2 regions of the Paraneptunicella aestuarii genome follow, and region 1 is predicted to be linked to the other one. Evidence: predicted binding sites of a transcription regulator. Region 1 holds the regulator's gene; the other holds the start of a gene.
What was found. The regulator FliA, encoded in region 1, starts transcription of late flagellar genes. The targets are predictions, from matches to a motif close to CTAAAGNTNNNNNNNNNNNNGCCGATA.
Positions count from the first base shown of each region.

Region 1 (12,554 bases):
CATTTGGATATGGAGCTTTATCCTCGAAATATCTATCACGCATTAGAATTAATTGGTTGGAGCTTTATTATCATTTGTTGCGCCATGCTTCCTATTGCTGCTTTTGATGCCCCATATCAAAAATACAAGCATCATGAAGAAATGAAAATGACCAAACAGGAAGTTAAGGACGAGCGTAAAAATGCTGAAGGTGATCCGTTAGTTAAAAGCCGTATTCGTAGGTTGCAATTTCAGGCTGCGGCTCGTCGTATGATGCAGGAAGTGCCTAAAGCTGATGTTATTGTAACCAACCCGACGCACTATTCTGTGGCCATAAAATATGAAGACAATGGTAATCGAGCGCCAGTAGTGGTTGCCAAAGGTGTCGACGAATTGGCAATGCATATTCGGAAAATTGCCGATGCTCATCAAGTGCCTATTATTCAGTCTCCCATGTTGGCTCGTTCCATTTATTACACAACCGAAGTGGATGAGGAAATTCCTGAGAAGCTGTTTATGGCTGTTGCACAGGTATTGGCTTATGTCTTCCAGTTGAAGAAATTCAAGAAAGGAAGAGGGCGTCGACCCAAGCCTTTGTCGAAAGATCTTCCTATACCGCCAGAATTACGTCACTAATTTGCGCGAGTGCGTTTATTACATTAAAACGATATTAATTACATGCACATTGTGCCTGACTAATATTTCTTCACGCCTTATCTGATAAGCCTTTGGAGTTGTGTATTTAATTGATATCTGGAATTGGCAAGTAAATTGCTTTAACCAGACACTTGTCAATTTTTGTTAAGCACAACCTCTATGCAACTGGCTAATTACCTAAATAGAATTGATCCAAACCAGGTTAAGCAGATTACTCAGGGATTGGGTGCGCCGATTGTTCTTCTGGCGATCATGGGAATGGTTATCTTACCCATGCCAGCATTCCTGCTGGATATCCTGTTTAGTTTCAATATCGCGCTGTCTCTGGTCGTAATTTTGGTTTCTGTTTTTACCAAGAAGCCGGTCGAGTTTGGCTTATTCCCATTTATTCTGCTAATTGCAACGGTATTGAGATTGGCGCTGAATATCGCCTCTACCCGTGTTGTATTACTGGAAGGCCATGAAGGTGGTGATGCGGCTGGTAAAGTTATCCAAGCGTTCGGTGAGGTTGTTATTGGTGGTAACTTCGCTGTTGGTATTGTTGTATTTGCCATTTTGTTGATCATCAACTTTAAGGTTGTTACTGCTGGTGCGGGACGTATTTCAGAGGTGAGTGCACGTTTCACATTGGACGCCATGCCTGGTAAGCAGATGGCCATTGATGCCGATTTGAATGCTGGTTTTATTGATTCTGATGAAGCGCGTAAGCGTCGTGAAGAAATAACCGCAGAAGCGGATTTTTACGGTTCGATGGACGGTGCGTCAAAATTCGTAAAAGGTGATGCTGTCGCAGGTTTGTTCATTATGTTGATCAACGTAGTTGGCGGCCTGTTCATCGGCATGATCCAGCATGGTTTGGCATTTTCTGACGCGATTGAAATTTATACCTTGCTAACTATTGGTGACGGCTTGGTTGCACAAATCCCTTCACTATTATTGTCTGTTGCTACTGCGATTATCGTAACGCGTGAGAATGACACCCAGGAAATGGGTTCGGTCATGAAAGAGCAATTAGGTAATGAGCGTGCTTTATGGGTAACGGCAGGTATTTTGTTTGTGATGGGTATTGTACCGGGTATGCCTCATTTGGCGTTCCTTGGTTTTAGTGCTTTGGTTGCTGGTTATGCTTACTGGGATAAAAAGCAGGCTGCGAAAGCGGCAGCTGCTCCTGCTGTGACTGATAACTTACCTGAGAAATCTCATAAACCGGTTGAAGTAAAAGAGCTTAGCTGGGATGACGTACAACAGGTTGACACCATTGGTTTGGAAGTGGGCTATCGTTTAATTCCATTAGTCGATAAAGCGCAAGGTGGTGAATTGCTGCAACGTATTAAAGGCGTACGTAAGAAATTGTCGCAAGAGCTGGGCTTCCTTATTCCACCTGTACATATTCGCGATAACCTGGATTTAACCCCGAATACTTACAACATCTCTATGATGGGTGTTAGCGTAGGTGAAGCGGAAATTAGCCATGATGACGAGTTGGCGATTAATCCGGGACAAGTTTTTGGTAAGCTGGATGGCACACCGACTCATGATCCTGCCTTTGGATTGGATGCTGTCTGGATCCGTCCTGAGCAACGCGAACATGCTCAAACATTGGGTTATACCGTTGTGGATGCGGCTACTGTTGTGGCTACGCATTTAAGCCAGTTGTTAACGAATAACGCTTATCAGTTGTTGGGTTATGAAGAAGTACAGCAATTGTTGGATATGCTGGCCAAGAGCAATCCGAAACTGGTTGAAGGTTTAGTGCCTGACATTCTTCCTCTAAGTACCGTAGTGCGCGTATTGCAAACGCTATTGTATGAAGGTGTTCCGATCCGTGATTTACGTACCATTATTCAAACCTTGTCCGAGTATGGGCCTAAGAGCCAAGACCCTGATGTATTGGTGTCTGCAGTCCGTATCGCCCTGAAACGTTTGATTCTTCAAGAGGTTAATGGCGGCAATAAAGAGATACCTGTCATTACTTTGGCTCCAGAGTTGGAACAGATGTTGCATCAGTCGTTGCAAGCTGGGGGAGAAGATGGCGCTGGCATCGAACCTGGATTAGCTGAAAGGCTCCAGAGCTCAATATCAGAGGCTTCACAGCAACAAGAGCTAGAAGGTGAGCCTGCCATATTATTGACATCGGGCATGTTACGTCCGGTTCTCTCCCGATTCTTGAAACATAGTATCTCTGGATTGCATGTGTTGTCGTATCAAGAAGTTCCTGACGACAAGCAAATTAAGATTGTCAGCTCTATTGGGCAATAAGCTGACCAAAGTACGAAGGTGACGTATGAAAATTAGACGCTTTTATGGTAAAGACATGCGCGACGCTCTAAATCAGGTAAAAGAAGAGCTAGGTGGCGACGCCGTTATCATGTCAAATAAAAAAGTGGGTGATGGTATTGAGATTGTCGCAGCTTACGACAAAGAGCCAGCGCCAAAAATGGGTACGCCTAAGCCAGTTGCGTCTAATCCTATTCCTGAATTGGCTAAAGCGCCTGTCGCTCCTAAAGGAAAGCGTTCGCCTACATTAAGTGAAGTCATTGGCGAATCGGGCTCCGATAGTTTGAAAGCCTTGTTGGAAAAGCAATATAAAGCAACAGGCACTCAATCTGCTGATGCTGAAGTGCCTGAATTGAGAAATCAACGTGCTCCCTATCAGCCAGCAGCTGCAGCGAAAATGTCGGTAGCCACATCGAAAGAACCTGCAAGTAACGTCACGGCGATGTCTGCCCATACTAAACGTGATTTGCCACAAGAGCCTGTTAGCAACAGTGCGATGGATGATATTCGCCAGGAATTAAAATCTTTAAGAGATGTCTTGGAATTTCAGGTATCTGGTCTTATTAATCAGGAAAAGAAGCGTAGTCATCCTTTACAAGCCTATTTAACCTCTCGCTTGTTAGACATGGGAATTAACCGTGACTTGGCGGAAGAGGTTGTGTCCTATGCGCCTGAGAATTGTGATGAGCGTGAAGCCTGGTTGTTTATTCTTAAATTATTGGCTAACCGCTTGAAAACAGGCTCTAACGATATCCTTGAAAAAGGAGGTGTTGTTGCTTTGGTTGGCCCTACCGGTTGCGGTAAGACAACAACAATTGCGAAATTAGCTGCACAATTCGCACAAAAACATGGCGCAGATCAAGTGGCTATGGTAACAATTGACAGTTATCGTATTGCGGCATATGACCAACTGGCAACTTACGGCAAAATTCTGGGGTGTCCGGTTAAAAAAGCATCAAACGCACAAGAGTTATCAGATGTTTTGTATCAATTCCGTAATAAGAGATTAGTATTAATAGATACTGCAGGGTTTGGTCAAAGAGACACCAGATTAATCAAACAGTTAGAAGCATTGAGCAGTAAAACAAATGCTGATATTAATATGTATCTGGTGGTTCAGGCGAATACTCAAAGGCAAGTGCTTGAACAAACTTTTACAGCTTTTCAGCAAGATATGATGAAAGGTTGTATATTTACAAAGTTGGATGAATGTTACAGCCTTGGTGAAGCAGTAAGTGTTGCTATTCAGAAGCGGGTACCTGTGAGTTACCTGACTGATGGGCAGCGGGTTCCGGAAGATTTGAAGTTGGCAGAAGCAAAATATTTGGTATCGGCAGCAGCAAAGCTTTATAAAAAATACTGTTTACCGCATACTACGGCAGAACAATTTAAACAATCAGCAGTCGCAGTATGATCGAGGATCAAGCAAGCAGTTTGAGAAAAATGAACCAGCCTAGCTTAACTAAAGTTATTGCCGTTACAGGCGGAAAAGGGGGTGTTGGTAAAACTAACATTACCTTGAATACTGCTATTTCAATGGCTAAATTAGGTAAACGCGTATTGGTGTTAGATGCCGATTTGGGCTTAGCCAATGTCGATGTTATGCTGGGATTGCGTGTAGTGAAAAATCTTTCGCATGTTTTGTCTGGTGAATGTACTCTGGACGAAATTCTTGTAGAAGGCCCTCACGGAATTAAAATTGCGCCAGCAACGTCAGGTACACAGTCTATGACTGAATTGACGCCCGCAGAACATGCTGGCTTAATAAGGGCGTTTAGTGAATTACGTACACCTGTTGATGTACTTATTGTTGATACAGCGGCGGGTATTTCCGGCATGGTATTAAGCTTTGCCCGGGCATCGCAGGATGTGTTGGTTGTTGTTTGTAATGAACCAACATCCTTAACCGATGCATATGCATTAATGAAGTTATTAAATCGTGACCATGGTGTGTTTCGTTTTAAGATTGTTGCCAATATGGTGCGAAATGTACGAGAAGGTCAGGAGTTATTTGCTAAACTATCCAAAGTAACAAACCGATTTTTGGATGTGGCTCTGGAATTAGTTGCGACCATTCCTTATGATGAAAATATTCGCAAGGCGGTACGTAAGCAAAAAGCTATAGTGGAAGCGTTTCCCAATTCGCCAGCTTCTGTGGCAGTTATGAATTTGGCCAGAACAGCATTGACTTGGCCGATTCCTGCACAACCAGGAGGTCATTTGGAGTTTTTCCTGGAACAGTTGGTGAAACAACAGGCGGTAAGTGACCAAGCGTGAATAACAAAGCAGCGGCGTATCAACAATTAGATAATAAGCAGCAATTGGTCGAGCAACACGCACCATTAGTAAAGCGTATTGCTCACCATTTGATGGCTCGATTGCCAGCCAGTGTTCTTGTTGAAGACTTAATTCAGGCCGGCATGATTGGCTTATTGGAAGCTGCGCGTAACTTCGATGGAAGTAAAGGCGCCAGCTTTGAAACTTTCGCCGGGATACGAATTCGAGGCGCTATGCTTGATGATATTCGTAAAGGTGATTGGACACCTCGTTCCGTTCATAAAAATGGACGTGCCATAGCTGAAGCCATTCATGCTGTTGAGCGCGAAACCGGAGGCGATGCAAAAGATACTGATATCGCCGAGAAAATGGGCGTATCATTAGATGAATATCACCAAATGCTGCATGAAGTAAATTCAGGCAAAATGGTGGGAATTGAAGATTTGGGTGTCACGGAAGATGTATTAACAACGGAAAATAATAAAGGTAGTGATCGCCCTCTGGATGATTTAATGCAGGGGGAGTTCCAGAAGGCATTGGCAAATGCCATTACAACCTTGCCAGAGCGTGAAGCGATAGTACTTTCTTTGTATTATGACGAGGAACTGAACCTCAGAGAGATTGGTGAAGTATTGGAAGTCAGTGAATCTCGAGTCAGTCAAATACATAGTCAGGCAATGCTTAGACTTAAATCTCGTATGCAGGCTTGGCAAGCAGAATAAATAAGTACAATAATAGCTGTTGGTCTGGTCCTTTTTGGAGGCGGTTTTGGATAAAAATATGAAAATTCTTGTTGTTGACGACTTTTCGACAATGAGACGTATCATTAAAAACTTATTAAAAGACTTGGGTTTCACCAATGTGCAAGAAGCAGACGATGGAAGCACTGCTCTGCCGATGTTACAACAAGGCGATTTTGACTTTGTGGTAACAGATTGGAACATGCCTGGTATGCAAGGAATTGATTTGCTTCGTGCAATCAGAGCTGATGATAATTTGAAACATACTCCTGTTTTAATGGTGACAGCAGAAGCTAAGAAAGAACAGATTGTTGCAGCGGCTCAGGCTGGCGTGAATGGCTACGTTGTTAAACCATTTACAGCTGCGACCTTGAAAGAAAAGCTTGACAAAATTTTTGAGCGCTTGGGTTAGTTCCGGCTGAACCTGCAATACAGAGGTGAAGTCTTATGAGCTCCGCTACAAATGCACCTATGTCGTTAGACGACGCCAAACAATTAGTTGAGTTTTTGGAAGCTGGCGACAACGATGCCGCCACCGCCTTGTTGGAAGCGACTAAAATTCAGGATTCCATGGAATTGTTTGCGGAAGTCGGAAAATTGACACGCCAGTTGCACGATTCATTGAATAGTTTCAACATTGATTCTCGAATTGCTGACTTGGCGACAGAAGACATTCCCGATGCTCAGTCTCGTCTAAACTATGTTATTGAAACTACCGAGCAGGCAGCGAACCAAACCATGGATGCTGTTGAAAGTAGTATGCCCATTGCCGAGAAAATGTGCGCTGATATTAATGGTATTCTTCCCCAATGGAAGAAACTCATGTCTCGCCAATTGGAATTGGGTGAATTTAAAGCATTATGCCATAGTGTTGATAAGTTTCTGGAAGAGTCCAGTAATGACTCTTCCCAATTAACAGGCTTGCTAACTGAAGTGTTGATGGCTCAAGGCTATCAGGACTTAACCGGTCAGGTCATTCGCCGAGTTATTGAGTTGGTGAAGGAAGTTGAAGACAGCCTGGTTAACGTATTAAAAGTGTTCGGTGAGCCAGAGGTGAGTGAAACCTCTAAAAAAGAAAAGAGAGAGAAAGCAGCCCAATCTCCTGAAGGTCCTATTATTGACGCCGAAAGCCGAGATGATGTTGTGACTGGTCAGGATGATGTTGACGATCTTCTTTCAAGCTTGGGTTTCTAGGGGGAACTGATATATGTCGTTTGACTTGGACGAGGATATCCTTCAGGACTTTTTGGTCGAGGCCGGAGAGATTCTGGAGCAACTACAAGAACAACTCGTCGATCTGGAAAATAATCCCGAAGATTCAGATTTGTTGAATGCGATATTCCGTGGCTATCACACTGTAAAAGGTGGGGCGGGTTTCTTATCGCTGACTGAACTGGTAGATGTTTGTCACGGCGCAGAGAACGTTTTTGACGTAATGCGTAATGGACAGCGCAAGCTAACTCCTGAATTAATGGATGTCATTCTGCAGGCAACAGATGTTGTTGTTGAAATGTTCCAAAGTGTCAAATCCAGAGAGCCTTTACAACCCGCGTCTCCTGAATTGTTGGAAACCCTGCATAGATTGAGTCAACCTCAAAGCAAGGATGAAGAAGTTTCTGTTGCGCCAGAGCCTGCATCATCACCTATAGTTCCTGATGTTGATGATGACGATCTGGGGCTTGATTTATTTGGTGAAGATGATGACTCTTCTGATAGTCGTGATGGCGGTATTGACGAAATTTCCGAAGATGAATTTGAGAAACTATTAGACGAACTTCATGGACCTAACGGTGCCCCAGGTAAGGATGAAGAGGCTGGTAAAAAAGGCCCTTCCCCTAAAGGTCATGTCGATGAAGATATTACCGATGACGAATTCGAAGCGTTATTGGATCAATTACATGGTAAGGGCAAGTTCGGTTCCGAGGACGATGAGGCTCCTGAGCCAGTCAAAGTTAAACCTGCTCCTGTAGCGTCTTCCACTGGTGAAGACGAAGATATTACTGACGATGAATTTGAAGCTTTACTGGATCAACTTCATGGTCAAGGTAAAGGTCCAAGTGTCACAGCACCCTCTCAGCCTAAATCTGAGAAGCCTTCTGAAACCAAGCCCAAGGATAAGCCCGCAGCTCCTAAAGCTGAGCCTGTAAAAGCGCCTGAAAGTAAGTCAGAACCTGATAAAGTGAAGGCTACTCAAAGTATCGCCGCTGCTAGTCCAGCTGCATCAGCACCTGCTACTGGACCTAAGAAGGATGACAAGAAAGGCGCCGCGCCACCTCCTCAAGCTGAAACAACGGTTCGTGTAGACACCAAGCGCCTTGACCAGATTATGAATATGGTTGGTGAGCTGGTGTTGGTGCGTAACCGCCTGTTAAGCCTAGGTATTAATATTAATGACGAGAATATGGGCAAGGCCATTGCAAACCTGGATGTAGTTACCGGGGATTTGCAAGGAGCTGTCATGAAAACTCGTATGCAACCGATCAAGAAGGTATTTGGTCGTTTCCCTCGTGTTGTTCGAGATTTGGCTCGCAGCTTGAAGAAAGAAATTGTTCTTGAGCTGGAAGGTGAAGAAACCGATTTAGATAAAAACCTGGTCGAGGCATTGGCTGATCCATTGGTTCACCTGGTGCGTAACTCTGTTGACCACGGTATTGAAATGCCCGATGAGCGTGCTGCTTCCGGTAAGCCTCGTACCGGTACTGTCAAATTGGCGGCAGCTCAGGAAGGGGATCATATATTACTAACCATTGAAGATGATGGTAAGGGTATGGATCCTGAGAAATTAAAGAGTATTGCGATTGCTCGTGGCGTCTTAGACGTAGATGCAGCCGCTCGTATGTCTGATATTGAAGCGTTCAATTTGATTTTTGCCCCCGGCTTTTCGACCAAAACCGAGATATCCGATATCTCTGGTCGAGGCGTGGGTATGGATGTTGTTAAGACCAAAATTAATCAGTTAAACGGCTCGATCAATATCCATTCTCAAATGGGAGTGGGCACCAGACTTGAAATCAAGGTTCCACTCACACTGGCTATTTTGCCAACATTGATGATTATTGTCGGTGGACAAACCTTCGCGTTGCCATTGAGTTCAGTCAATGAAATTTTGAATGTCGATTTGAGCAAAACCAATACTGTTGACGGACAGCTAACCATGATTGTTCGTTCAAAAGCGATACCGCTATTCTACTTGCGAGAATGGTTGCGCCGTAAGCCTGGCACTATTGAACGTGCCAAAGGGCATGTTGTTGTTGTTCAAATGGGTACATTGCAAGTCGGTTTCGTTGTTGATGCTCTTATTGGACAGGAAGAAGTGGTTATTAAACCGCTTGATGAACTATTACAAGGTACTCCTGGCATGGCTGGTGCGACAATTACCAGTGACGGTGGAATTGCTTTGATATTGGATATACCAAGCTTATTGAAAAGGTACGCTAAAAAAGCCCTGAAATAAGGCTTGTTGGTTTACATACCTCGCATTTCCCGGCATGAATTTGTCGGGAAATACGTATGGTTCAGGGAGCTATTTTCTTAATGGTTCCAAGTAGTTGCAGTCAGGACTGTGAATGATGTCGCTAAACAGCAAGGGAACTGTAGGAACTCATTTTTGGTTTCATTCGAAGCTGAATTGCTATCTTCAATTTAAATTGTTTCCTTTGAGTTTAGTTGACTACACTTGAGATAGGGTTATCTCTAAATCTTGTATAAGAGCTCACAGTTGGCTGATGTCAAATTCGCAGTTGGGACTAGCCGGATTGAAAGATTATTCCCGTGTTTCCCTTAAAATGAATTATTCAGATACTCACATTGTTGCGAGTACCTTTTGAAAAATAAGAGATTTGTATAATGCCTTATAAGGTGTTGGTCGTTGATGATTCCACTTTCTTTCGAAGACGAGTTCGAGAGATTTTGGAGCAGGATCCAAAGTTAGAAGTTGTCGGTGAAGCTAAAAACGGTCAAGAAGCCGTTCAGATGGTGCGGGAGCTTGATCCTGACGTCATTACTATGGATGTTGAAATGCCGATAATGGATGGAATTACGGCTGTTAAGGAAATAATGAATCAACATCCGGTTCCCATCATTATGTTTTCCTCGCTGACCTACGAAGGTGCTCAAGCTACGTTAGATGCACTTGAAGCTGGAGCTTTGGACTTTCTGCCTAAAAAGTTTGAGGACATTGCCCGAGACCGTAAAGAAGTTATTGAACTGCTGCAATCGCGTGTCAGAGCTTTAGGTTTACGCAAAGGTACTATTGGTCGATTCAGGCGAGCGCCCGAGTTGGCATTTACTCCGGGCAAGACCAAGGCAACCCGAACATTCATTCGTTCTGACAGTTTGGCTGATACAGGACGAGATATTTTTTCCAGCCGCCATAAGCGTTATCAGCTGTTAGCGATTGGTACATCGACGGGTGGCCCAGTTGCCTTACAAACTATTTTGACTGAAATTCCTGCGACTTTTTCATATCCTATTATATTAGTGCAACACATGCCGGGTACGTTCACATCGGCATTTGCTGAGCGTTTGAACCAAATGTGTCAGATTAAAGTGAAAGAAGCTGCTGATGGTGATGTATTACGCCCGGGGGTTGCTTATCTTGCTCCTGGAGGAAAACAGATGTTGGTAAAAGGGACGCCTTCCAATCCCAGAATCAGCATTACGGATTCCAACATCCATGATAGTATGACGTACAAACCCAGCGTTGACCTGACTTTCGATTCTTTAGCGGATGTTTATGGTGGAGATGTCTTGGGTATTATACTGACTGGAATGGGGGCTGATGGACGAGAAGGGTGTCGAAAATTGAAGGATAAAGGAGCCAGGATTTGGGCTCAAGATGAGCAATCCTGTGTGGTTTATGGGATGCCCCAAGCTGTCGCCAAGGCTAATATTGCTGAGCGTAGCATAGCCTTGTCTGAAATGGCTGATTCCATTAAAAGAGAGATGTAATATCTCGGAATAATATTCTTAATTTAAGGTAGAAGGCAAATTTGTGATCATTTGGGCGGTTGCTAACCAAAAAGGGGGAGTTGGTAAAACCACTACCACGGTAACTTTGGGTGGCCTGTTGGCGCAAAGAGGTAAGCGCGTATTGCTTGTGGATACTGATCCTCACGCATCACTCAGCTATTATTTCGGTATTGATTCAGAAGAACTATCCAGTAGTGTATATGATGTCTTTTTATCGGGTGATTCATTAACTAAAGACAAAGTTCTGGATTGCCTATGCCCTACCAAGCTCGATTCTTTGTTTATTTTGCCCGCCACTATGGCTCTGGCTACACTTGATAGACAGATGGGCACAAAAGGCGGTATGGGGTTGGTTCTTCGTAAAGCTTTGCTAAGTATTCAGGACGAATTTGATTATGTATTAATTGATTGTCCGCCAGTGCTTGGTGTTTTGATGGTGAATGCTCTAGCTGCCTGTAGCCGAATTTTGGTTCCGGTTCAAACAGAATTTCTAGCCTTAAAAGGTTTGGATCGCATGATGCACACACTGGTGATCATGGAAAAATCGCAGAACAAGAAGTTTAACTATACGATTGTACCCACAATGTTTGATAAGCGTACTAAAGCTGCTCTTGATGCCTATAAAAAGTTGCGTACATCTTATGGTAAGTCGGTGTGGTCAAGTGTTATTCCCGTTGATACCCGCTTTAGAGACGCAAGTCAGGCGCAGACGCCTCCATCTGTATTCGCCCCTCGCTCCAGAGGTGTTTTTGCGTACAATAGCCTTCTTAACTACATTCAATCATTAGAGCCATCGCTATGAACAACGGATCATTTGCAAATGAAGATGTGATGGAAGAATATTTGTCAGCCTTGCTGACAGATGAACCTTTTGTTAAAGATCAGGTTCAGCGTGAATCTGTTGCTCGATTGCTGGAAAAGGTTGAACCTAAAGCACCAGAACCTGTTGTGGAGATCATTGCTGAAGAAGTGATGGTTGAAGAAGTTGTAGATGTACCACCTGCAGTTGAAGTAAAAGCGCCGCGGGTGAAAATTCCAGAGGAAAAGACACCAGAGCCCGTATCGACACCTGCTTCTAGAACTATTTCTGCTCCAATAGCTGAAATATTGCCAGAACTGGAATTGCCGGAGAAAGTAGAAACATCCATTGATAGTTTGGAGATACTAAAAGGCGGTCGATTCCAGGCATTGTTCTTTGAAGTTGCTGGTTTAACTCTTGCTGTTCCTCTCATTCAGCTGGGCGGTATACATAATCTGGAAGAACCAAGCCCCTTGTTCGGAAAACCGAGCTGGTTTATGGGGATTATGTTGCATCGTGAAGAAAAATTGAATACGGTCGATACAGCAAAATGGGTAATGCCAGAAAAGTACAACGAAAAACTGGCAGAATCATTAAATTATCAATATCTTATAATGCTAGGTGAGAGCCGTTGGGGATTGACTTGTGAAACACTGATTAACACGGTTACCTTAAGTCCGGATGACGTTAAATGGCGTGAAGAAAGGGGGAAAAGACCCTGGCTTGCCGGCATGGTAAAAGAAAAGATGTGTGCTTTGCTCGATATTACCCAATTAATTGATATGCTTGATAAAGGGCTCACAAGTAACGAACAATAAAGCGATCTAATGGAGCGCATTTCATGAGTGATGAAA
Region 1 is NZ_CP074570.1:4,087,865-4,100,418, reverse strand. Features, by position in the region: gene flhB (flagellar biosynthesis protein FlhB) at 1-615, shown strand, start outside; gene flhA (flagellar biosynthesis protein FlhA) at 796-2,895, shown strand; gene flhF (flagellar biosynthesis protein FlhF) at 2,921-4,327, shown strand; gene KIH87_RS15825 (MinD/ParA family protein) at 4,324-5,190, shown strand; gene KIH87_RS15820 (RNA polymerase sigma factor FliA) at 5,187-5,912, shown strand; gene cheY (chemotaxis response regulator CheY) at 5,959-6,342, shown strand; gene KIH87_RS15810 (protein phosphatase CheZ) at 6,378-7,124, shown strand; gene KIH87_RS15805 (chemotaxis protein CheA) at 7,138-9,384, shown strand; gene KIH87_RS15800 (protein-glutamate methylesterase/protein-glutamine glutaminase) at 9,777-10,880, shown strand; gene KIH87_RS15795 (ParA family protein) at 10,924-11,703, shown strand; gene KIH87_RS15790 (chemotaxis protein CheW) at 11,700-12,518, shown strand; gene KIH87_RS15785 (chemotaxis protein CheW) at 12,542-12,554, shown strand, end outside.

Region 2 (12,554 bases), 800 kb from region 1:
TACTACTGCCAATCAACGCCAGCTCATTCGCCATTTGTTCATTGCTGTAGTTCACCGTGGCTTCTTCCATCATTTGTGCAGTGACATCAGACAATCCCGCTTTTTCATAAGGATCCAGTAATGGGCCACCTTCCATATTCAAGGTTAGCGAGACAGTAGGCGTTTCACTGGTTTGATGCCCTAACACCTTAACGCCATTTTCCCATTGTACCTGCCAGAAATCAGGGACATGAACGACAGGGGCTTTGCCTGCGGGCGGCATTTTAGAACGGTCAAAATCATCCGGTGCGTTAGTTCGCGCAACAAAATCTTTGTTGGCGTTAACGTCAAACTGTCGTTGTGGGAATGTATAGTTGGCTTTCGCCGCAGCCAATTGTTCCTGCCCTCTGGGAACCACACTTAATACCACGGCAGGTTTATCCTTGATATATCGCTTATACACCCGCATGACATCTTCAACACTGACCGCACGATAGCGCTCCAAATCATCCTGCACCATGTCAGGTGAATCGCTCATATATTGGTTATAAGCAAGCGTAGAGACCTTACCAGAAACACTTTGCAATGCGTAAATCGTCATAGATTCAATATGGGCTTTAGTACGCTGAATATCCTCTTCCGTCACACCTCGTTGCTCAAATTCCACCAGCGTTCCACGGATACGTTTCTCAATCTCAGCCAACCCTATCTGTTTTTGTGGGTTAACCAAAGCTGCCAGTTCAAACTGACAAGCCAGTTCACGACATGGATGATTGACCAAGGCTTGAATCGCCATGCCATCCTTAACCATATTTTTATAAAACAGCGAGGTTTTACCACCACCCAAAATATCGGAGAGCACATCTAATGGTGCTTCATCTTCATGACGAATATGTACTGTTGGGAAAGTCACTTGTAGCAAAGGCAAGTGAACATCGTCAGGTAACGTGATATAGCGGTTTTCCGGCAAATCTACTAACGTTTTATCCAGTTTCGGTATGTCCGTTCCCTTGGAAATAGAACCAAAATATTTCTTCACCCAATCAAGCGTTTGTTGAGTATCGATATCTCCACCTATAGTCAACACCGCATTATTGGGCCCATACCAGCGCTGGAAAAACTGTTTTAGATCATTCACATTGACTCGATCCAAATCTTCTACGTAGCCAATAACTGGCCACGAATAGGGATGATTAGCGGGATACAGAGCCTCCGAGACTTTCTCATCCAACAAACCATAAGGCTGATTATCAATCCTCTGGGCTCGCTCGTTTTTCACCGTTTCGCGCTGAACTTCAAATTTTTCCTGAGTAACAGCACCGAGCAAATAGCCCATTCGGTCAGCTTCTAGCCAGAGCACTTTCTCTAGCTGGTTTGATGGAACTGTTTGGTAGTAGTTAGTACGATCATTAGTCGTCGTACCATTCATGGAACCACCCGCTTCAGTAATAATATTGAAGTGCTGTTCATCAGCCACATTCTCAGAGCCCTGAAACATCATATGTTCAAAGAAATGAGCAAAGCCTGATTTCCCCGGCTCTTCACGGGCAGAGCCAACATGGTAGGTCACATCGACATGAACCAAAGGATCACTGTCATCCTTATGCAAAATCACTGTCAGACCATTGTCCAGGCGATAACGCTCATAAGGGATACCGACTTCGCCAGCTCTGGGTTGATGAATATCAACCAATTGCACGCCATCAGGAAGAGAACGGTTAACATTGGCCTGATAATCAGGACTTTGACAAGAAAAAAGTAATGGCAGCGCAATCAAAGCACCAACAAGCGGACGAGGAAGGGAAACTTTCACTATATTCATGCCCATTTATCTAATTGAGAAAGACTCACCTGATGCTCAGAAAGCGCTATCTGACGAATTTACTTTCTGGTTAAACCAAGGATCGACTGGCGGTTTTAACACGAGAACAAACACAATGAAAAGTAGCAAAATGTAAATGAATACAACGACTCACATTAACCTCTGGCTATTTTTACGCAAAGATGTGGATTATTGTCCATACTTAAAATGCTATGGTAAGCTGCAAGCGTTATTCATTTACCAGCATTCCGATAAGGGGCTTTATTTTGACAGATGACAATTCGCTCTTAAATCTGGAGTTTGGTCTCAGCCAGCTGAGTGGCAACAGAGACCTGTTATTCAAAATGTTCGACCGATTCGCTCAGGATTACAGCTCAATTTCTGATGAACTGTCAGGGCTGATCACTAACGGGAATTACACAGAAATAAGACACAAAGTCCACACAATTAAAGGCGTCTCGGGCAATTTGGGATTAAATGCGCTGTACAATGTCAGTAAGGTATTTGAAGACGCAGCCAAAGCCTCAGATCCCGATATCATCCGTTTTCTGGAACCCTTCAGTACAACCCTGAAAGATACCTTGCAAGCAATTGAAAACGCCAAAAATGGTGGTAACAGCGACTCTGGCAATAACAACGCAGGTAACGATGAAGGTATCGCTGAACTCAAACGCTTACTGGAACAAAATGAGTTTATCTCTGCCAACACGCTGAGCGAGTTATTAGCCAAAACCAGGTTAGATTCCGGGAAGAAAGATAAAATCAGTCAAGCTATTAACGATCTGGATTATCCAACCGCCCTCTCGTTATTGTAGACTTGCTCTGGATATCGCTTTTACCGTTAATCTTTAATTAAAATCAAATATGTCAATTCCCATTCCTGAAATTCAGGTGGTCTTTGATCACCCCGAATTTATCGTTATTAACAAACCCACTGGCATTAGCGTTCATCGTGAACCTCACCTTGATGAATCACAGCAGATGCCGAGCATTCTTGAGATTGTTCAACAACAGTTGAGCATACCTAACCTTTGGCTGGTTCATCGTCTGGACAAAGTCACTTCCGGTTTGCTCATATTAGCCAAAACTGAACAGGCGGCATCAGCCTTGTCACAGAAGTTTGCTCAGCGGGAAATACAAAAATACTATTTAGCCGTCAGTGACAAGAAACCCAAAAAGAAACAAGGCAGTATTATTGGTGACATGGAAAAAAGCAGAAATGGCCTGTGGAAGTTGTGTCATAGCAAACAATCCCCTGCCATCACTCGCTTTTTTAGCAAAGGATTGGGCGGTACTCGCCTGTTTATCCTGAAACTGGAAACAGGCAAAACCCATCAAATACGCGTCGCCCTAAAAAGTATAGGTAGCCCAATATTAGGCGATGTGGCTTATGCGGGTAGCCCATCAGACAGAACTTACCTGCACGCTTATATGCTGGCATTTAACTATCAGGATGAAGACATCTCTATCATTCAAGCCCCCACTCAAGGGGAACACTTTCTGACCCCGGAGTTTGAAACTCAGCTTTCAGATTATGCTCAACCACAAGAACTAAATTGGCCTTAGCCAGATGGGGCAAAGAATCATGAAAAGATCATTGGCAACACAGAGTAAGCGAGTATGATCACCCTATTCAGTCTCTCTCCCTGCTTGATATCATAACTATGCTTGGAATTCTCGGTAACGGTGCAATCGGCTCATTGCTAGCCAGCAAATGCCATGTGTTGGGGATAGAGCACCTGCTGCTTTGTCGCAACGCCTTGCCATCTCTAAGTTACGAATTAATAGTTCCAGATAGCGACAACCGGCAACGAGCGACTTACAAGCCAATAAGTATCACTGTAGAAGCGCTGAGCGAGAAACACACATTTCCCACGTTATCCATGCTTGCTGTAACAACCAAAGCCTATGACGTTGATGCAGCACTGGTTCAATGGCGACCTGTGATTTCACCAGAGACCATCCTGGTATTGATGAATAATGGTATGGGGCCTCATGAAACCGTTCCGAAGCTTTACCCTGAAAACCCTATCGCTGTGCTCACCGCTAGTTACGGCGCACTAAAACCAAGTAATGATCAGGTTAAAGAAACCGGACAGGGGCAAAGTGCAGGCGGTTGGATATCTCTTCCTTCAGAAAACATAGAAAAATACAGGCACGAACCCCCGGTACAAGCCCTGTTTAACAAGCTATTGCCTGTATGCCACTGGTATGAAGATGCTACCTTTCCTCTTTGGCAAAAATTAGCCATTAATGCCATTATCAATCCGCTTACAGCGGCTAATCAGGTAAAGAATGGGGAATTGCAGAAGCAAGAATACCAGGAACAAATTCATTTTCTGGTCAGTGAATTAATGCAAATCCTAAAACTGGAAAACCAGCCTTTTGAATATTCATCCTTGCTTACCAGCATTAATAACGTCATCACCGGCACGGCCGAAAATATATCGTCCATGTATCAAGACATTCGGCAACAGCGTAAAACGGAAATTGACTTTATTACTGGCTACCTGTTGCAAGTAGCCCGCAGACACGGGGTATCGCTACCCCATCATGAAAAACTGTACCAACAAATAAAAGGGATTAGCCTTCCTTAGATGGCTCATTTGCCACGCTCGGTTTAGCCGGCTGGTAAAGATGAGTGTTTTGGAATCCGCGCTCACGTAACAGCAAAGTGTGATACTTGCTCATCACGCCACGATCACAGTACAGATAATACTGCTTGCTCTGATCCAGCTCAGAGAAGACTCGCTCCAGCTTGTAAAAAGGTACATGTTTCACTTCAACAGTATCCAATTCCAATGGGCTAGCGTCCTCTTCTTCCGGAGAACGAATATCTAACACCACCGCATCTTGTGGCAGATCAGAAACCGCTTCAATGTCTTTTGCTTCCTGACCAAATACCTGGTTAATATTGCGAATATCCAACACATTGCTGGCACGAACCACTTGTTCGATCAGCTCCAGATTCAGCTTCTGCTCTTCTTCTATGGTCTTTTCCAGGCTGGCTTTAACATTAGGGCTGCGCGAAATAACACCACAATATTCAGGAATGGTTTCCGACAATTCTGCCGTACCTATTTCTCTGGCACGTTTGATAATGTCTGACTTATCCATACAGATAAGTGGACGCAACACCAACTTGTCTGTGACCTGATCGATAACATGCAAATTGGTTAGGGTTTGGCTGGCGACCTGCCCCACACATTCACCGGTTATCAGGGCTTTAATTTGCAGATTATCGGCGACGATAGAAGCCGCTCGCAGCATCATACGTTTAAGTACAACGCCCATATAGCCAGATTCACAGTTTTCTACAATGTCATTTACCACAGGAGCGAAATCCACCGAAATGAACTTCACACGGTGCGACATGCCGTATTTTTGCCACAGGTAATAACAAATCTGTCGAACGCCCAATTCGTGCTCTCGACCACCCAGATTGAAAAAGCAGTAGTGAGTTTTTGCACCGCGACGAATAAATTCAAAGCTGGCAACACTGGAGTCAAAGCCACCGGAAATCAAAGACAAGACATCTTCCTGAGTAGGCAGGGGCATGCCTCCCAACCCTTTGAACCTGTCTTCAATCAACAACAGCTTGTCTTTATCCACTTCCAACTGAATTTCGACATCTGGATTGTTCAAAGATACGCCGCCAGAGGGGAAGTTCTGATTTAAACCACCACCAACATAACGCGCCACATCAACCGACGTGAAATCATGTTTACCTCTGCGCTTAACTCTAACCACAAAACGTTTGTCTGCAATTCGAGGCCCCCAAACGGCGCTCACTTGCTGATAAATATCATCAAAATCCGTGTATTGGCTTTCTTTTACTTCAAGCACCTGTTCAATACCAGGAATATGCGCCAACGCCGAACGAACACGCTCAATATGATCGGGCTCTTGATTACGAGGACGTACTTCCAACTTGTCCCAGCTATTCTTAATAGCAGCATCCACATCACGATGTTTAAACACGACGCGAATATTAGATTCCAACAGGCGAGTAAAACGCTTTCTTACCGAAGCACTTTTAATCGTGATTTCAGGGTGTAGTTTAACGATAAATTTCATACAAATATGGGGAATGGAGCTCGACCAGGTCAAAAACCGAAACGCTCAACATACCCTCTTCCGATTTAGGGCTTAAAAACTGGGGCGGGATCATACCACCAATCCAATGATAGACCAGTGCTTGAGCAAAATTTAATAGTAATCCATTGAAGCTCCGCAACACCCAAAAACAACAAAGCCCCAATCAAGGGGCTTCATGGTTTTTTAGAATGCTGAACAAACTCGGTACAGGATAATACGCCTATTTATCATCCGGGATCACTGATATTGGATCAGAAAACTTGGGTTTACCCTGATTAATCGCAATCTCAACGCGCCGATTACGCAAGGCTGCATCGGGTTCTTCATGAGGAACAAGCGGCATGGTATCAGCCCGACCAACCACTTCCATACGCTGCTCGTTAAACTGTGGGACTGTACGCAGTACCTCAGCTACAGCAACAGCTCGCTGAGAAGATAAGTCCCAGTTAGAGGTGTACAACTCGTTGGAAATTTGCTGATTGTCACTATGACCAGAAATTTCGATATCGCCCGGCATATCAATCAATAATTGACCAATCTTACGAATAATAGGAACAAACTGAGGTTGCAAGAAAGCAGAACCTGCGGAAAACGCACCATTCTCACGAATTCGGATCGTAATTTGCTGACCCAAAGATTCCATTTCAATGGAGCCATCGAGAATTTGCTTTTCTAGTTGCTGAGCAACCTTCTTCATCTGTTCGGCAACCTGCTCTTCATTGGCAGCCTGAGCTTGTGAAGACGATGAATCCGTTGCTGTTTGGCTGGTTTGCCCGCCACGTTGTTGGCCTCGCTGCTTCTGACGCCCACCCGCACTGTCTTCATCCCCCGCCTGAAACTCCAACATCTGCTGAGTCATCTCAATCGTCTGCTGTTGAATATTTTCGATAGGAGTAGGATCTGGACGCCCGGGTCTGAACTCCATGGCAATAACACTGGTACCTTTGGGAATGTCTTTCACTTCAATTTTATTTTGCACACCAAAGGCGAACTTCATCGAGCCAGCAATCTGCTTAAACTTCAATACATCCATTTCAGAAAAAGCCAGCAACAGCACGAAGAAGCACATTAGCAACGACATTAAATCCGCAAAAGTCGCCATCCAGGCAGGCAACCCGGGAGGGGGGCATTTAGGACATTCTTGTGCTTCTTCAGACACGCCCTACTCCTCAGCCTCAGCACCCGTTTTGCGTTTATTGGCTTGCAGGTAATTCTTCAAAATACCTTCAATAACACGCGGGTTTTGCCCATCAGCGATACCGATAATACCATCCAGTACCAGTTGTTGATTCAATCGTTCTTCATCTGCACGATTGTTAAGTTTTACCGCAATAGGCAAACAAATAACGTTCGCAAAGAAAGCACCATATAGCGTTGTTAACAATGCCACCGCCATGGCAGGGCCTATAGCCTTTGGGTCATCCATGTTAGACAACATGGCAACCAAACCAATCAATGTACCAATCATACCCATTGCAGGTGCAATATCGCCCATGCCTTTAAAGATAGTGGCACCAAAAATATGACGCTCAGTCGTCATGGTAATGTCTTTCGATAAGGTAGAACGCACAACATCCAAATCGTGCCCATCCACCAGCATATCCACGCCTTTTTGCATGAAATCATTCTCAATTTCAGCTTCTTCCAATGCCAAAAAGCCCCCTTTACGAGCCGCATCAGCCATTTCAACGATTTTCTGGATCAAATCTTCCGGAGCTTCAATTTTAAACATGAAGGCTTTCCCGGCAATTTTACCGGCACTGAAGAATTGATTAAGCGTAAACTGGGAAAGTACAACGAAGATGGAACCACCAAATACGATCAATATAGATGGTATGTTGATAAACATTTCAACGTTACCACCAAGAATCATGGCCATGACCACGAACCCGATGGCACCAACCATACCTATCAAGGTTGCTAAATCCACACATTCCCCCTATTAAAAATCATACGTTCGAAGCGCTCTGTGAAATTTAAGCGAAATCAGCTTGTTAACATCAAGTCTAATGGAGTTTCACTATTTGTCACTGTCTAATTACGGCGATGCGACTCAAAAATAATACCTTATAAATTGCATCGGTATTTCCTTCTATTTTCGTTGTTATCGACAACCCAGTTATTTTCTATAGCGTTGAATAATGATCATCAGATGTCAATGAGTTAAAATAGCGGAAATATTACACCTCCTGCCCGTTGGCTACTTGATCCACTCATGTACCTCGGTTAATGTGCAGCATCATTTTTATGGAACCAAATAAATCTACCTTATGAGCAAGCCTAAAAAGCCAGACAGCCTGTCATTTGAAGAAGCCGTTGCCGAATTGGAAGACATCGTTGCCCGAATGGAACGTGGAGATCTTCCATTAGAAGAAGCGCTTGCTTCTTTCGAACGAGGCGTACAGCTTGCCAATCAAAGCCAGCAAAAACTACGACAAGCTGAACAGAAAGTGCAAATGCTGATTGAAAAGAGCGGTGAACAGCAACTTATCGATTTCGAGCCCCAACAGCAATCAGAGCAGCAAAATGAGCCCTATGATGGAGGCTTGGCTGAATAATGCCAAATGCCGTTAATGCTCAACATACCATGCCCTGGAAAGCATTCCAGGAGCAAGTCGCTGTTCGTATGGAAAGCTTGCTTACAGAACAAATTAACGCCCTTCCAGAACATCACTCCAACCTAAAAGCAGCCATGCAGCATAGTCTGTTAGCAGGTGGCAAACGAATGCGCCCATTTTTGGTTTACGCTGCTGGCGAAATACTTCACGTCGATAAAGCCAATCTGGATATGTGCGCCCTTGCCGTTGAATGCATTCACACCTATTCATTGATCCATGATGATTTGCCAGCAATGGACGACGATGATCTGCGACGAGGCAAGCCTACTTGCCATGTTGTTTATGGTGAAGCTAGCGCGATTCTCGCGGGTGATTCACTGCAAACACTGGCATTCGATATTCTGGCTAATTACCCTGCCCCAGCCACTCTTGAACGAGTAAAGCTGGTGAGCATTTTAAGTCGTGCCGCTGGCTACCAAGGCATGTGTGGCGGACAAGCTCTGGACTTGGCGGCAACGAACAAAACGGTTTCGTTATCCGCTTTACACCAAATCCACGAATTAAAAACCGGGGCACTCATTAAATCCTGCATAGAAATGGTATGCGCACTGGCGCATCTGAATGAACAGGAAACCGATTCTTTCAGCCAATATGCCCACGCTTTAGGCTTGGCATTTCAAGTACGCGATGACATTCTGGATGTCACATCCGACACTCAAACCCTTGGAAAACCTCAAGGTTCGGATCAAGACGCCAACAAAAGCACCTTCCCCAGCTTGATGGGTTTGGAACAAGCACAACAATATTTACAGGATCTACATCAACAAGCACTACACGCGCTAGATGCAATCCCGTACAATACCGAGCTCTTAAACGCCTTTAGCCATTATGTGGTGCAGCGCGAGCATTAATTTCCGGACATAATAATAAGCATGACCCTTGATTTAGCACACTATCCCTTGCTGAGCCTGGCAGAAACGCCAGAACAGCTACGCCGCATCCCTAAAGACAAGTTAAAAGCTCTTGCCAATGAGCTAAGGCAGTTTCTGTTGGCAAGTGTGAGCCAAAGTAGCGGGCATTTTGCTTCTGGCCTGGGAACCGTAGAACTCACGGTTGCATTACATTATGTGTACAACACGCCGTTTGACCGTTTAATTTGGGATGTGGGTCATCAAGCTTATCCCCATAAAATTCTGACTGGACGCCGAGACCGTATTACCACCATTCGCCAAAAAGGTGGTCTGCATCCTTTCCCCTGGCCACCTGAAAGCGAATACGACACCTTTGCGGTGGGTCACTCTTCGACGTCTATCAGCGCCGCGTTAGGCATGGCCGTTGCCGCAGAGAAAGAACGCAAAAGTCGAAAAGTCGTCGCAGTGATTGGTGATGGTGCCATGACAGCAGGTATGGCATTTGAAGCGTTAAATCATGGCGGCGATATGGACAAAGACATGCTGGTTGTATTGAACGACAACGAGATGTCAATTTCCGAAAACGTGGGAGCGCTGAACAGCCATTTGGCACGCTTGCTAACCGGCAGCTTTTTCAATTCCATTCGCGATGGCGGTAAAAAACTGCTTAGCAATGTTCCTCCTATCAAGGAATTTGCCAGCAAAGCCGAAGAGCACATTAAAGGCATGGTGGCTCCCGGTACTATTTTCGAAGAACTGGGCTTTAACTATGTTGGCCCCATTGATGGGCACGATGTTGACAGCCTGGTTGAAACTCTGGCCAACATGAGAGTGATGAGTGGCCCGAAACTGCTTCACGTCGTCACCAAAAAAGGTAAAGGCTACGAGCTGGCAGAAAAAGACCCTATCAAATTTCACGCAGTACCGAAGTTCAATCCAAAAGAACAAAAATTACCTAGTAGCAAAGGTAGTGCCCCCACATTTTCCAGCATTTTCGGCGACTGGATATGCGATATGGCACGAGAAGATCCCACTCTCATGGGCATCACACCCGCCATGCGCGAAGGCTCAGGGTTAGTGAAGTTTTCTCAGGAATTCCCTGAACGCTACTTCGACGTCGCTATTGCCGAACAGCACTCAGTCACCTTTGCAGCGGGTTTAGCCGTTGAAGGCTACAATCCTGTTGTTGCCATTTACTCAACTTTTTTACAACGCGCCTACGACCAGCTCATTCACGATGTCGCACTGCAAAACCTCCCGGTTTTGTTTGCCATTGACCGTGCCGGTATTGTTGGTGCAGATGGCCCAACTCATCAGGGCGCCTTTGATATCAGTTACATGCGTTGTATTCCCAATATGACCATCATGACACCGTCAGATGAACAGGAATGCCGTAATATGCTTTATACCGGGCATAAAATGAATTCGCCCGCCGCCGTGCGTTACCCTCGCGGTTCCGGTAATGGCGAACCAGTAGAAGAAGCCATGCAAGCGCTGGAAATTGGTAAGGCCAAGTTGATTAAACAAGGTAGCAAAATCGCTATTCTCAACTTTGGCACACTCATGCCATACGCAAAACAAGCCGCAGAAGATCTTGGCGCAACGCTGGTGGATATGCGCTTTGTGAAGCCTCTGGATACGGACATGATCGACCAGCTAGCATCTTCTCACGAACTGCTGTTAACCCTGGAAGATAATGCCATTGCCGGTGGCGCGGGTAGTGCCGTAGCAGAATACGTACTTAGCAAGCAATATGATGTGAAAATCACCCTTCTTGGCTTGCCGGATGAATTCATTATGCAAGGAACTCAGGAAGAAATGTACGCTGAATTAGGGCTCGATACCGCTGGCATCAAAGCCAGAATTAGCAGCCTTGTTTAATTACTCATAAACATTCCGAGGTAGTAGTTAAAAGCAACTACTACCTTCCTTCCACGCTACAAAAACGCGGAATCTGTTTAAACAACAGCGTCAAACCGAGCCAGAACTGTTTAAAAAACAGCGTCAACCTGAACACGTTTCAGGTTCTTTTCAATAACTCAATGATTTAAAAAACGGATGATTCACTGGATGCCACATCAAGTGTGGTATGGAGTTTGAAGAATGGTCTGTTCCCCCTCGGTTAACCCCGAGCATCGCAAGAATATTAAAAGCAATTCATCAGGGATGATGAATTAGGGCTGCTCGGTGCATGGATGCACCGTGAGACCGGCTTTTAATATTCGAGAAGCACAGGAATAGGGTAACCGTTGGGGCTGATTTCTTTTGGTTACTTTTCTTGTTCAGCTGACTATTTATTAATTTGGGAAAAGTAACTGGCGCGTCCGAAGGACGTGTCATACAAGAAACCCAAAGAAATAACAAAAGCATACTGACCTAAGAGCTCTGCAACGGAGCAGGACGAAATAAGTTTTGCTTGCCGTTTGTTTCACGGGCACTCTGCCCTGAACAGTCCATCGTCATAGCGGCCTCCGAGCCGCTATCCAGAGAATCAACAACAGTTGTGTCTGCTACAACCTTGCTAACTCCAACCATGTTTATTCGTCCCATCCATGGGACTCACCCCTTCGGGGCCATGCTAAAGCATGTTCAAAAACGCTCCAGGCGTTTTTGTCACGGGCACTCTGCCCTGAACAGTCCATCGTCATAGCGGCCTCCGAGCCGGAATCCAGAGAATCAACAACAGTTGTGTCTGTTACAACCTTGCTAACTCCAACCATGTTTATTCGCGCTTTCCTTGGATACAACTTTCATTGAAGCGACAACAAGTTTACGGTTGCTTAACCCATCCGTGGTGCTTGGTTCCAGCCGCGACTTCCTGTCGCGTCGTTCGTTCCTTTTATCGTGATTACCTATCACGATAAATCTGCTAACGCAGACCGGAGCCTCACCCCCATCGGGGCTAGCCTTCGGCTATTCACCAAGATTTGTTGGAACAAATCAGAACAGCGTTAGCTGTCTTGCGAAGCAAGTGGAGCACATGGATGTGCGACATAAATTGCTCCCGGCAATTTTGTCACGGGCACTCTGCCCTAAGAGCTCTGCAACAGAGTTTCTTCTAGCAGTGCTAGAATGGTATTTAGCGTTTCACGGGCACTCTGCCCTAATCATCGCTCTTATCAGCAACACACCAGATTCAACAGGTGCTTGTCTGGAAGTCATCACCACATTCAACCATGTTTATTC
Region 2 is NZ_CP074570.1:3,292,345-3,304,898, forward strand. Features, by position in the region: gene KIH87_RS12420 (M16 family metallopeptidase) at 1-1,801, opposite strand, end outside; gene KIH87_RS12425 (Hpt domain-containing protein) at 2,068-2,616, shown strand; gene KIH87_RS12430 (TIGR01621 family pseudouridine synthase) at 2,666-3,367, shown strand; gene KIH87_RS12435 (ketopantoate reductase family protein) at 3,466-4,398, shown strand; gene thiI (tRNA uracil 4-sulfurtransferase ThiI) at 4,385-5,878, opposite strand; gene KIH87_RS12445 (flagellar motor protein MotB) at 6,120-7,001, opposite strand; gene pomA (flagellar motor protein PomA) at 7,062-7,829, opposite strand; gene xseB (exodeoxyribonuclease VII small subunit) at 8,170-8,457, shown strand; gene ispA ((2E,6E)-farnesyl diphosphate synthase) at 8,487-9,368, shown strand; gene dxs (1-deoxy-D-xylulose-5-phosphate synthase) at 9,390-11,249, shown strand; gene KIH87_RS12470 (hypothetical protein) at 11,745-11,918, opposite strand.
Region 2: a site for FliA is predicted at 8,005-8,031, ahead of pomA (flagellar motor protein PomA). Genes of this name have one in related genera too.